3 regions of the Gracilibacillus saliphilus genome follow, and region 2 is predicted to be linked to each of the others. Evidence: riboswitches for the same ligand, from Rfam matches in the RefSeq annotation. Region 2 holds a riboswitch; each other region holds the start of a gene.
The links. A riboswitch is a leader RNA that binds a small molecule or an ion and turns the genes downstream of it on or off. The one in region 2 is predicted to bind thiamine pyrophosphate.
Positions count from the first base shown of each region.

Region 1: linked by a shared signal. The riboswitch ahead of tenA (thiaminase II) and the one ahead of GHT08_RS13280 (ABC transporter substrate-binding protein) in region 2 are both predicted to bind thiamine pyrophosphate.
Region 3: linked by a shared signal. The riboswitch ahead of thiW (energy coupling factor transporter S component ThiW) and the one ahead of GHT08_RS13280 (ABC transporter substrate-binding protein) in region 2 are both predicted to bind thiamine pyrophosphate.

Region 1 covers NZ_WJEB01000031.1:19,281-23,557, reverse strand. The annotation lists gene thiM (hydroxyethylthiazole kinase) at 1-402, opposite strand, end outside; gene thiD (bifunctional hydroxymethylpyrimidine kinase/phosphomethylpyrimidine kinase) at 399-1,223, opposite strand; gene tenA (thiaminase II) at 1,216-1,914, opposite strand; TPP riboswitch at 2,022-2,129, opposite strand; gene lepB (signal peptidase I) at 2,190-2,738, opposite strand; gene GHT08_RS17075 (CynX/NimT family MFS transporter) at 2,938-4,131, shown strand; gene GHT08_RS17070 (hypothetical protein) at 4,271-4,277, shown strand, end outside.
Region 2 covers NZ_WJEB01000019.1:104,627-108,903, forward strand. The annotation lists gene GHT08_RS13270 (ABC transporter permease) at 1-654, opposite strand, end outside; gene GHT08_RS13275 (thiamine-binding protein) at 798-1,091, opposite strand; gene GHT08_RS13280 (ABC transporter substrate-binding protein) at 1,105-2,079, opposite strand; TPP riboswitch at 2,160-2,269, opposite strand; gene wrbA (NAD(P)H:quinone oxidoreductase) at 2,370-2,969, opposite strand; gene GHT08_RS13290 (DUF3221 domain-containing protein) at 3,126-4,103, opposite strand; gene arsC (arsenate reductase (thioredoxin)) at 4,200-4,277, opposite strand, start outside.
Region 3 covers NZ_WJEB01000002.1:148,013-152,289, forward strand. The annotation lists gene GHT08_RS04930 (aldo/keto reductase) at 56-895, shown strand; gene GHT08_RS04935 (indolepyruvate ferredoxin oxidoreductase subunit alpha) at 1,283-1,522, shown strand; gene thiW (energy coupling factor transporter S component ThiW) at 1,622-2,122, opposite strand; TPP riboswitch at 2,202-2,316, opposite strand; gene GHT08_RS04945 (ring-cleaving dioxygenase) at 2,436-3,410, shown strand; gene GHT08_RS04950 (Cof-type HAD-IIB family hydrolase) at 3,501-4,277, shown strand, end outside.

The DNA of each region.
Region 1 (4,277 bases), on a different contig from region 2:
ACCACGAACTTCGGTCTCTACGCCCGCTAAGTTGGCAATCTCTCCAGCATTACCTCTAATACATGTTACGTTGACTTCTTGCAAGATACGTTTAGCTGAGTTTGTACGGAAAGTAGTCGCACCTACACCAACCGGGTCTAATACAACGGGAACCCCTGCTTGATTGGCAGCTTTACCGGCCAAAATCATCGCATCAATTTGTTCCGTTGTCAATGTACCAATATTTAAAACGAGGCTACTTGCCATTTGCGCCATTTCTTCTACTTCTTCTTTAGCATTAGCCATCACTGGGGCTGCACCGACAGCATATAATCCATTTGCTGTAAAGTTCATGACGACTTGATTGGTGATATTATGAATCAATGGTTGCTGCTTTCTCACTTCTTCAATTAAATGGCTCACTTAGATACCTCCCTTTGTCCAGGTAAACTTTTTAGCCTGTAGCCCCAATGGTTAGTCGGACCATGCCCACTACCTAATTCGAGAGGGTATTGAATAGCATCAGTAATAAAGTCCTTACCAATAACTACCGCGTCTTTTATCTGCTTACCTTTTGCCAATTCGGCAGTTATCGCAGCCGAAAATGTACAACCTGTACCATGTGTATGCTTCGTTTCAAAACGGTCAGCTTTTAGATAGTAGAAATCTTCACCGTCATATAGAACGTCTACTGCTGCTCCTTCTAAATGACCACCTTTGACAACCGCAGCCTTCGCACCAAGATCATTAACAATTACTTTCGCTGCTTTTTCTGCATCTTGATTATCGTGAATATCGAAACCTACTAGAATTTCTGCTTCTGGTACATTTGGCGTCACCACTGTAGCATGCGGAATCAACGTATTGCGAATGACCTGTCTTGATTTCTCATCCATTAATGAATCACCACTTTTGGCCACCATAACTGGATCAATCACGTAAGGAATATCCGTATTTGCTAATTTTTTAGCTATTAATTCCATCATATCAACAGTAGCGATCATTCCTGTCTTCATTGCTTGTGGTGGAATATCCGTTAAAACGGCATCTAATTGTTTTTCAATAAAATCAATGCTTAAATGCTGTACATCCTGAACACCTAGCGTGTTTTGCGCTACGAGGGAAGTAATCACACTCATTCCGTAAACTTCCTGTTCTTGGAATACTTTTAAATCCGCTTGAATTCCTGCACCACCTGAAGGATCTGTTCCAGCTATTGTGAGTGCTGACGCTACTTTATGCATGTTGCTTCCCCTTTCCAGCAAATGAAAACGGCCATTCTTCCACCTGATAAGCCATTTCCCAGAATAAATACTCTAGCTGACAGCTTTTAATAAAAGCTAATTTAGCTTTCTGTTTCTCTTCTTCTCCAACTTGTTCTGCCCATTTATCTAAACGCTCACACAGTTCCGTTGTCACTGATGCTGTATCTTCCTTAGCGTAAAATGTAATCCACTCATAAAAAGGATGTTCTTCCGTTGGTTGATACTTTTCTTTTAAGTAATGTCCGATCTCTAAATATGTCCAGGGACAAGGTAACAATGCTGCGATTAATTCCCCGATACTTCCTTGTTGTGCGACACTTTTCATATGGGCTACATAATGATTTGCTGTCGGTGGTAAAGGGTATCCTTGCAACTCATCGTAACCAACACCTGCAACCTGACATAAATTATGATGTGGATGAATTTCACTATTCAGGATAAAACCGATCTTTTCATAGAAATATGTCATATCTTCTCTAGTGTTGCTTTTGGCGATGGCGATACCATAGATGTTCATAAAAGCATTGAGATACTCAAAATCTGCTTTCACATAATGAATGATCGCTTCTTTGTGCAAATTTCCTTCTCCAATTCCAACTACAAAAGGGTGTTCAAAAATACCTTGGTAAATATCATCTGCCGCTACACGCAATTCTTGACTAAATGTCATTTCTCCTGCCTCCAGAAAATATATATTTTCATAATAAAAAGCCGCTCGCGGGTAGCGGAGCGGCTTTTGAATAGTCCATATCAAAAATGAGGTGTATGTCGTTCACACACCATCCGACTCCACTTTCCTACGCTGGTCTTAACCAGTTCAGGTTCAAAGGGATCAAGAAATACATTCTTATCTCAGCTGCTCATGCAGCACCCCTAGCGGAATTTCTATTATGAAGTTATTACCAATAAAACACGGATACGGTAAATTGTCAAGTTTAGCCTTACCTATTTAATGATTCCAAATGATTCAATTGGCCATATACGCATTTTAACATCTCCAATAACAGCATCTTCATCTACAAAGCCAAATTCTCGACTATCTTTACTAACTCTCCGATTATCACCTAAAACAAATATTTTCCCTTCAGGAACTTGTTCCTTACCAGTTAATTCTTTTAAAGTAAAATCATTTGTTAGCTTCTGGCCATCAGTCAGTGCTGCTTTCGAGTCATCAAGATACGTCTCTTCATAGAGCTTCCCATTAATATATAAGTTGTCATCTTTCATTTCAATCGTATCACCGGGAAAACCTATTATTCTCTTAACATAATTATCATTTGAATCCGGTGCTTTGAAGGCAATTTCATCAAAGCGATCAATACTACTGATCTTACTCAAAATAATCCGGTCGCCATTTTCTAAATTTGGCATCATCGATTCGCCTTTCACAACGGAAGGAGTAATCAAAAAGTGCCGACACAGAAGCACAATAATAACAGCAACCAACAACGCCTTCAACCATGATAGTAATTCTTTAACGACCTTATTCTCCATTGTAGACCTTCTTTCATCATAGTTAACTTCCACTTGTGATTGATCCACGGTGCGAACCATCCATAAGACCCCCACTAATGGAAGTCTTACTTTATGTATGTTATTCTATTATAATGCGAATTTTACTAATAGTTTCTTACTTATTTTAGCATATTTTGTATGACATTTGTTAATAAAAACATAGAAATAAGGTGAAAAAATGGAAAAAGGTCCACACTTAACAAAAAAGCATTATACGATTCTTTTTATCATTGGCATTATTCTGTTAGCCTTTAATTTAAGACCCGCAATCACTTCAGTCGGTCCTATCATTGGCATCATCCGTGAAGAATTATCGATCAGCAATTGGAGTGCAGGCTTTTTAACCAGCTTGCCGCTCATCGCCTTTGGCTTTATGTCACCCATAGCACCGAGGATTGCCAATCGGACTACTAATGAAAAAGCATTACTATATGGACTTATCACATTATTGATTGGTATTTGGATCCGCTCCACAGCATCCATTACCTTATTATTTGTCGGTACCATATTAATCGGTGTCGGTATTGCGATCATTAATGTTATTTTACCAAGTCTCATTAAAAGTAATTTCCCTGAGAAAATCGGTTTAATGACAGGTGTTTATACAACATCGATGTCCATTTTCGCCGCATTAGCCTCAGGTTTCAGTGTACCACTTACAACAACTGCTGGACTTGGATGGCAATGGTCATTAGCTAGCTGGAGTTTACTCGTGATTATCGGTATAGTTGTCTGGCTTATCGCGATGAACAAAGCGCCCATTAAAGAAGATAAGGAACTATACGAACCGAGCACTGTTCAATTATTGCGTTCACCTGTTGCCTGGCAAGTCACGCTTTTTATGGGATTACAATCTTTCTTATTTTATGTAACGATTTCATGGTTAGCTGAAATATTGATTTCCAATGATTTCTCAGGGTCAGTTGCTGGATGGTATGTAGCATACATGCAATTCATCAGTTTGCCTGCTACTTTCTTTACTCCTGTTATTGCAGGTAAGCTGAAAAACCAACAACCTGTCGTTGCCGTTTTTGGGATGTCAGGCATTATCGGTTATAGCATGCTATATTTTGAACCTGGTATCATAGGGACTACTATTGCGATTACACTAATTGGCATGATGTTAGGAGCTAGCATAAGCTTGGCTTTAGCCTTGCTCGGTCTAAGGACTACTAATGCAAGACAAGCTGCTGAATTATCAGGAATGGCACAATCTTTTGGTTACCTATTAGCATCGATTGGACCGATAGTCATTGGACTTATTTTTGACATTACCAACCATTGGCAGCCTTCTATTATGACGATACTATTTGTTACATTAATCATGACTGTTTTTGGTTTAGGGGCCAGCAGAAACAAGAAAGTATTATAATTCATTTGTGAATTTTTTCATTACGAACGTTTTTGTCCGATATTAAAAGAATTGTAAATTATGAGGAAAGTCACTTTACTGGTCTGTTGATCAGGTATATACTGAATAAATGAATAGAAAAAGGGAGATGGTTGAGTATATGAGAA
Region 2 (4,277 bases):
TACAAAAACTCGATCAGTACGGAATGATGATGAGGCTAGCGTCATGTATACACCAATTCCTTTGTTAGCACCTAACCATTCCGAGATGACAGCTCCCATAACACTATAGGTAGCGGAAATTTTTAGTCCGGAAAACATTTGTGGAACTGCATGAGGCAGCTCCAGTTTTGTGAAAATTTGTTTCTTCGTTGCACCAGCCATTTTCATATAATGAATTAATTCCGGATTTGTATGTCTTAATCCATCGATTGTCGATACCGCAACCGGGAAGAAACATACTAATGTAATAATTAATAGTTTAGGTGTAACACCAAATCCAAACCAAATAACAAGTAAAGGTGCGAGTACAATAATCGGGATATTTTGCGACATAATCAGCAATGGATAGAGTGCTTCACGGATTTTAGGCATTAGATGAAGCATAATCGCAATGAGTAAACCTACACTTACACCAATGGCAAATCCGCTCACAGTTAAAAATACAGTTGATAAGATATGATGCTGATAATTACTCCAGCCATTAATCGCCTCTTGTATAATAACAGTAGGTGCAGGAAGAACCCAGGTCGGAATAGCTAATATCCGACTGGATAATTCCCATATAATTAAAATACCGACGATCAAACTGACTGGTAAAAAAGACTTTCTAAACATAGAGCATGCTCCTATTGGTTTACTGGACACTTTTTAATGTTTACTGGACACTTTTCGTGATTTATTGGACACTTTTGACCTTTTTCTGGACACTTTTTTTAATTTGCTGGACACTTTCCGGAATTTACTGGACACTTTTCCAATTAACGATACTTCTTCGTCAATTCACTCATGGAAGCTTGATGATCTTTTTGTGAATAGATCTTCACTTGCGAAATCACACTTGGGCAGTCTAACTCATGCATACGTTGATTCATTTTTTCGATAACAGTTAATAACTTTGCCAGTTCGCCCTCCATTGTTGTTTCTAATGGATGAACTTGATAGTAGACACCTGCTTGTTCGATAATCTTGATTGCTTCATCAACAAAAGGAATTGAATCTTCCCCATTAGGTGTCTTCGGAATGATTTGTACACTAACTAATGCTTCAGCCATTCATACCCCTCCATTATTCTGGTAAAAATTCGTTTGTATATGCTGCATCAACGTCTAGTTCGCGTTCTAATAGGTCATTTTCAAACATGAATTCTGCGTAATTGCTCCAGACTTCTTCTGATTGTTCGCCCCATCTATCCGCATCATCTTGGTATCTTGGTGATATCCATTCCTGACTGGCATGAACTAATTCTTCGTCTAAATCTGGTTGCGCTTCTATTAAAATGTCAGCTGCTTCTTCTGGATTGTCTATCGCATCCTGATAACCGCGATTAACTGCTGCCACGAATTTTTTGATTGTTTCTGGATTTTCTTCGATCATCTCTTCATTTGTGGTAATAACAGGTGTATAGTAGTCTAGTTTTTCTGAATAGTCTGTAAGATAAATCATATCAATTTCCTTACCTCGAAGTTCTGCTTCGATTCCAGTCCAGCCATAGTAAATCCAAGCAAAATCTACATCACGTTCAACTGCTGTGAAAAAGTCAGTATTGCCCATATTGACGATCTCGACATCTTCAACAGATGCATCTTCCTGTTTCATTAACGCATCAATAACTGCCGATTCAACAGGAGCACCCCAACCACCATACGTTTTTCCGGCAAAATCTACAGGAGATGTGATTTCTTTTTCCACTGGTGCGGCAAATCCGGAAGTATTGTGTTGGATTACTGCTGCAATCGATACGAGCGGAATATCTTGTGTGCGGGCTTCTGTTACTTGTTCTTGATAACTAATACCAAATTCTGCTTGACCTGAAGCTACAGTCTGATCTGCTCCTGCTTCTCCTGGCATAACGATCTCTACATCTAATCCTTCATCTGCGAAATATTCTTTTGATTGCGCAACATACAGTCCGGTATGATTAGTGTTAGGTGTCCAATCTAATACTAAGGTAACTTCTTCTAATTCTTCTGGTGTGCTTTCTTCATTCCCGCAACCTGCGAGTATAAACATACCTATTATGGCAAATAAAAATTTTTTCATGATGAATCCCCCTATTTTTTATCTTTTTAGCGGAACATATAAGAAAGCGCCCTAGACTTATAGCCTAGGGCGCATACAGATATCTCATCTCATATGTTCCCTACGCTGGTGCTAACCAGATCAGGTTCTAAGGGTCAGCATCTTACGGATACAGTCTCAACCGGCAACACCGGTCCCCCTACATTTCATATAATATTGCTAACTTCTACTTTGACATAATTCGTGTTTTTCTTCAAGTTTTGACCATTTAAAAAACGAACCTCTAATAAAAGAGATTCGTTTTTTAATTATTATCCATGAATTTTACTAGCTACTTCAACAACACGTTTTGCCTGATGTTTAACCGCATCTTGAACATTTTCTACCATAGAGCCGTCTTCCTGGCTTTGGGTAACACTTGTACCATATGGATTACCGCCAGCTGCAAATAGTGAATCATCGGAATATCCTGGAGGAACAATGATGGCACCCCAATGCATCATAGATGTATAAAGACTTAAAACAGTAGCTTCCTGTCCACCATGGGGATTAGAAGCTGAAGTCATCGCACTTACTACTTTGTTAACAGTCTTACCTGATGCCCATAGCCCACCTTGCGTGTCGATAAATTGCTTCATTTGAGAAGCAACATTTCCAAAACGAGTTGGCGTACTGAAGATGATAGCATCTGCCCATTCTAAGTCTTCCGTTGTTGCAACAGGAACATCTTTGGTTTCTTCCACGTGTTTTTGCCAGCCAGGATTTTGAGCAATCGCTTCTTTTGGTGCTGTTTCAGCAACTCTTACTACTCTTACTTCCGCTCCTGCTTCTTTTACTGCGTCTGCTGCCCAGTTTGCTAATTGATAGTTTATACCTGTAGAACTATAATAAACTACTGCTACTTTTACCATATTGATAAAACTCCTTTTCTTGTTAGATATTATTGGTTTGCCCCGTTTAATAAAATCTATGCATTTATCTCGGAATCGAGATATTAACAATTTACCATATGATTATCTCAGTTTCAAGATAAATGATTGAGAAAAACATGGTGTTATGCTCCATGTTTAATCAAACGTTAAGCCTGCCTCAACCAACGTATTATAACGGATCACATTTCCTACTTCCTGATAATCAAAATGAATGATTGCTTGTTTGCCATATAAAATAATTTCCCCTTCTGGAGCCATCATGGTCATCGCCATTACAGATTGTGGTGTACCCTCACGTATTTTTGTAATAATCTCCTCTTTTTCGGATTCTTCAGTTGTATCCAATACAACCTCATCACCTACGATCACCTTAACACGGTGATAGATGTCTTCAGGAACTATCATATCTTTAAAGGGGAGATTTGCTATCGCTAATACTCCAGTGTCGTTATCACAACCTGTCAATTCAAACATAATGTTTTGATCATCTGTTAAGTAATACTCTAATTGTTGACAGGATACTTCACTTATTGTTTCTACTTCAACAAAGTTATCTTGCGTCGCATCTTCTTTTACGGTATACTCTCCATTCTGAAAAATATAAGTATCAAACACAGAGCTACCTTCAACTGTAATGTTTACCCCTCGCATGGTGGCTTCCTCATTGTTTTCTGTTTTTTGAATAAATTGTTCCAAAGCGACTAAGTTTATCGTTTCATCAGGTGCAATGACCATATCATGTTCTTCATCAACGATCCGCTTTATGGCAATTGCACTACTTTGTCCTGGATAGGATTCTGCAACTGCACCATGGGTGACTTGAACTTTTTCGCCTCTCATAAGTGAATCAGCCATGCTATCTTCTATATTGTCGAGGCTGAAACTAATTGCATTCCCTGCTTCTTCATGCTGTTCTGGATGGAACTCAGAAATGGATGGATCTAATCGATTCTCGACAACTAATACACTATTGTCCCCTATGTTAGCGACATAACCTTCCATCACATTTTGCACATCATTATTTTCATCATCTTGCGATTTATTCCCGTTATCCAAATTTGTACCACAAGCAGTTACGAATAATATCGTGATAATACCGAGTACATATTTCAACACAATCGCCTCCCTTTTTCTATTAGTCGTTGCCCTTTGAAAAAGGTTACACTAAAAAAAAGAATGGACATTCAAACATCCATTCTTCATCTTCATTTATTCTCCTGTTTCGGCAAACTTTTTAATCCGTTTCCCAATCTCATCACGTACTCGACGGAAAACTTGCCACTTCTC
Region 3 (4,277 bases), on a different contig from region 2:
TTTTTTGTAGATTGTGGCAAGATATTATAGACAATGAACAAAGGAGGAATTTGAGATGGTAAATAGTTTGCAAGCAACTACTACACTACATAATGGTGTAAAGATGCCATGGTTTGGTCTAGGTGTTTTCTTAGTGGAAGAAGGAGAAGAAGTTTATAATTCTGTTAAGTGGGCACTAGAACACGGCTATAAAAGTATTGATACGGCAGCCGTTTATGGTAATGAAGAAGGTGTAGGAAAAGCAATCAAAGATTCTGGTATTCCTCGTGAAGAATTATTTATTACTTCTAAGCTTTGGAATGGAGATCAAGGTTACGAAGAAACTCTTCAAGCTTTCGAAACAAGTTTAAATAAATTGGGACTGGAATATTTAGATTTATATTTAATTCATTGGCCAGTTCCAGAACTAAATAAATATAAAGAGTCCTGGAAGGCGATGGAGAAATTATATAACGATGGAAAAATCCGCGCGATCGGTGTAAGTAACTTTAAGGAGCACCATTTAGAAGATTTGATCAGTGAAGCTCAAGTAGCACCAATGGTAAACCAAGTTGAATATCATCCACATTTACAACAACGTAGTTTACATGAATTCTGTAAACAACATAATATTCAGCTAGAGGCGTGGTCTCCACTGAAACAAGGGAAAATATTAGATGATCCAACATTAACAGATATTGCGAAACGTCATGGTAAATCAACAGCTCAAGTTATTTTGCGGTGGGATCTACAACAAGAGGTTGTGACTATTCCGAAATCAGTAAAACAACATCGTATTCAAGATAATGCAGATGTATTTGATTTTGAATTAACAGAAGAGGAAATGAAATTAATTCAAGATATGAATAAAGAAGAGCGTGTCGGTCCAGACCCGGACGAATTTAATAAGCGATAATTTTTAAAATAAGAACCCGTTTCTAAATGAAGTGGGTTCTTGTTTAATGAGGACGAGAGAACTTACTCTTCTATTTTTTAAAATGCAATGGTTGATCAACGTTTTTTGATTATAAAGAAGCAGTGTTTCGCAATAAAGAAGCAATGTTTCGCAATAAACAAGTCCCATTTCGCAATAAACAACTGCATAATAAAAAAGCTATCTCTTTAAAAGAGGTACGGGACTATCACAGGCTAACTTCTTACGCGGAAAACCTCTTATTCTAATTGTTAGATTCACTCTTGTTTTAAGCGGACGCTTTGCGCTTTTCTTATCGGACACTTGCAATTTTAGTCGAACATGATGTATCGTAAATAACAGATAGATAAACATCTAGGAGGATGCAAGATGGCATTTGTAATAACAGAACCATGTGAAACAGAAAAATCTGGCGAATGTACAACAGTGTGTCCGGTAGACTGTATTGTTGAAGGACCAGATCAATTTTATATAGATCCAGATATTTGTATCGATTGTGGAGCATGTAAAGCAGTATGTCCGGTAGATGCAATTGAAGAGGAGTATGATCTTACTCCAGATCAAGAATTATATTTAGAAAAAGCAGAAGCCTTTTTTGCAAAAGATTAAAGAAAGCGACCATTTTGGAAGTGGTCGCTTTCTTTTTTCTAATGGATCGACCTTATAAGTAACGAATCTTAAAGCTCGGTTAACCATTTTCACTTTTGCTTACTTACTCGAAACGGGTTGTTGCATCAAAGTAGTATGTTTTATTTTAGATAAAATCAAGAGACCGATAATAGCTCCTGTTACACTGCTAACAAGGAATCCTGGTAAAAATGCTAGAGCGCCAACTGAACTTCCCATCAATAATTTGGCAAATGGAACAGATAGTAAAGCACCTATCACACCAGTACCGATTATTTCTCCTAATCCTGCCATGACTCTTTTTCTCGTCCATCGATATAAATAACCAGCAAGTAATGCTCCAATCATACCACCTGGAAATGCAAGCAAAGTTCCTATTCCTAATAAATTACGTAAAAGCCCGATAGTAACAGCTATGATAACAGCGGGAACAGGACCAAGAGTTACAGCTGCCATCACATTAACGGCATGTTGTACAGGATATGCTTTGGCAATTCCGGTTGGAAACCATAAAAATTGGGAACCTAATGTACCGATCGCAATAAAAACAGCCATAGTGGTTAATAATAACGTACGATTCATGCAAATCCTCCTATAAAAATAGAAAGTGCATCACTAAGTAAAAAAACCAGATTCCTAATCAGAACCTGGCTATACCATGCAAATAGTTTAGCTACTTCCCTCCGCTGGTATAAACCAGATCAGGTTCTTAGAGTTAAAAAGCTGTAAATGCTTTTTTCTCAGCTTGTACAAAACAAGCACCCCTAGTAGTGATAACACTTATGTAATTACCAAGATTGTAGCAAAAAAAAGCTAATTGTCAAGATGTCATTACTTTGAAATCGAGATAGTAAAAGGTTTATAATGATTTTAACAATAATGAAGGAGGCATCTTATGGAACTTAAAGGAATTCACCATGTGTCAGCTATTACAGCTAGTGCTAAAGACAATTATCATTTTTATACAGATGTTTTAGGATTGCGCTTAGTTAAAAAAACAGTAAATCAGGATGATCCAAGTATGTATCATTTATTTTACGCAGATGAAATCGGACGACCTGGAACAGATTTAACCTTTTTTGAAATAACGAATGCGGGTCATACGTATCCAGGTAATAATAGTATATCTTATACTTCTTTAAGGGTTACTAGTGATGAGGCGTTACATTACTGGGAAGATCGCTTGGACGATAATGATGTTGTCCACGACGGAATTGGAGAAAAATTCGGGCGTAAAATATTACCTTTTCAAGATCATGAAGGACAGCGTCTTGTTCTCGTATCTGACGAAAATAACAAAGGGGTAGCAGCAGGTAAACCATGGGATAAAAGTTCAGTACCAAAGGAATATGGTATTACGGGATTGGGACCTGTTCGATTTACTGTCCCAGATTTAGCACCAACTAAAAGAATTTTATCAGGGGTACTTGGATTCCGTGATGCAGGGTCCTACACTAGTTCTGATGACCAAGCAAACATACAAGTGTTTGAAACAGGCGAAGGTGGTACAGGTGCAGAAGTGCATATCGAAGTTCGCCCGGAATTACAAAAGGAGCGTCCTGGAAGGGGGAGTGTACATCATGTCGCATTTCGTGTAGCCGATTATCAAGAACTTGAACACTGGCATAAGAGAATTACTAAGGAACGATTGCCAAACTCAGGGCTTGTCGATCGATATTATTTTCAATCGTTATATTTTCGTGAACCTAATGGTATATTGATTGAACTAGCGACAGATGGGCCAGGATTTGATACAGATGAAAAAGTTGAACACCTAGGGGAAAGCATTGCCCTGCCACCATTTCTGGAAGATAAGCGCGACGAAATCGAAGCCAATCTTCTTCCTTTAGAAACAAAAATAGATAAGTGAGTCTAAGCTCATTCATCGGTATTAGTCGATGGTGAGCTTATAGCTCATGTGCTATACTAGTTATCGGCTAGTTTAAAGGGGGACCGTAACATGACATTTTCACCAAAAGCAATTTGTTTAGATATGGATGGCACATTGCTGAATAATTACAATCAATTAACGGAAAACACACTCGACATTATTCAAAAGATAAGAAAAACAGGAATACGAGTGTTTATCGTGACAGGTCGTTCTTATAATGAAGTGTTTGACTCTGCACCATCTGACTTAGAATTGGACGGCTTTGTTACAGCAAATGGTATGATTACATATGTTGCTGGAGAAAAACTGTTAGAACATAGCTTATCCACAGAACTTGTGGATAAAGTTATAGAATCTGCAAGAACTCACCGTATTTATTATGAGGTACATCCCAATGACGGGGAGCGACTTTCCTTAAAAGCGGATCGAGGATATATGGAGTCCATGATCAGCGGAGACAAGCCTGATGAAGTAGGAATCAATGAATGGCTGGAAAGAGAAGCCGCAATCGAGCAGGATATTCATTGGCATGACCATTTACCAGAACAGAAGTATGCGAAAATGTACTGCTTTACAAAAGACCATGAAAAAATGAAAGTATGGATTGAAGAGCTGAAGAAGATGAAAAGTGAAACGAATTTTACCACTTCATCCTCTTCTCATCATAACGTAGAAGTAATGGTAGAAGGGGTAAACAAAGCAACCGGAATTGAAGCATTGTTGGAACATTATCAGCTCAGCCCGGAAGATGCCATGGCTATCGGGGATAGTAATAACGATATCCCAATGATGAAATATGTAGGTTATCCGGTGGCCATGTTCAATGCGACCGATCAAATTAAATCG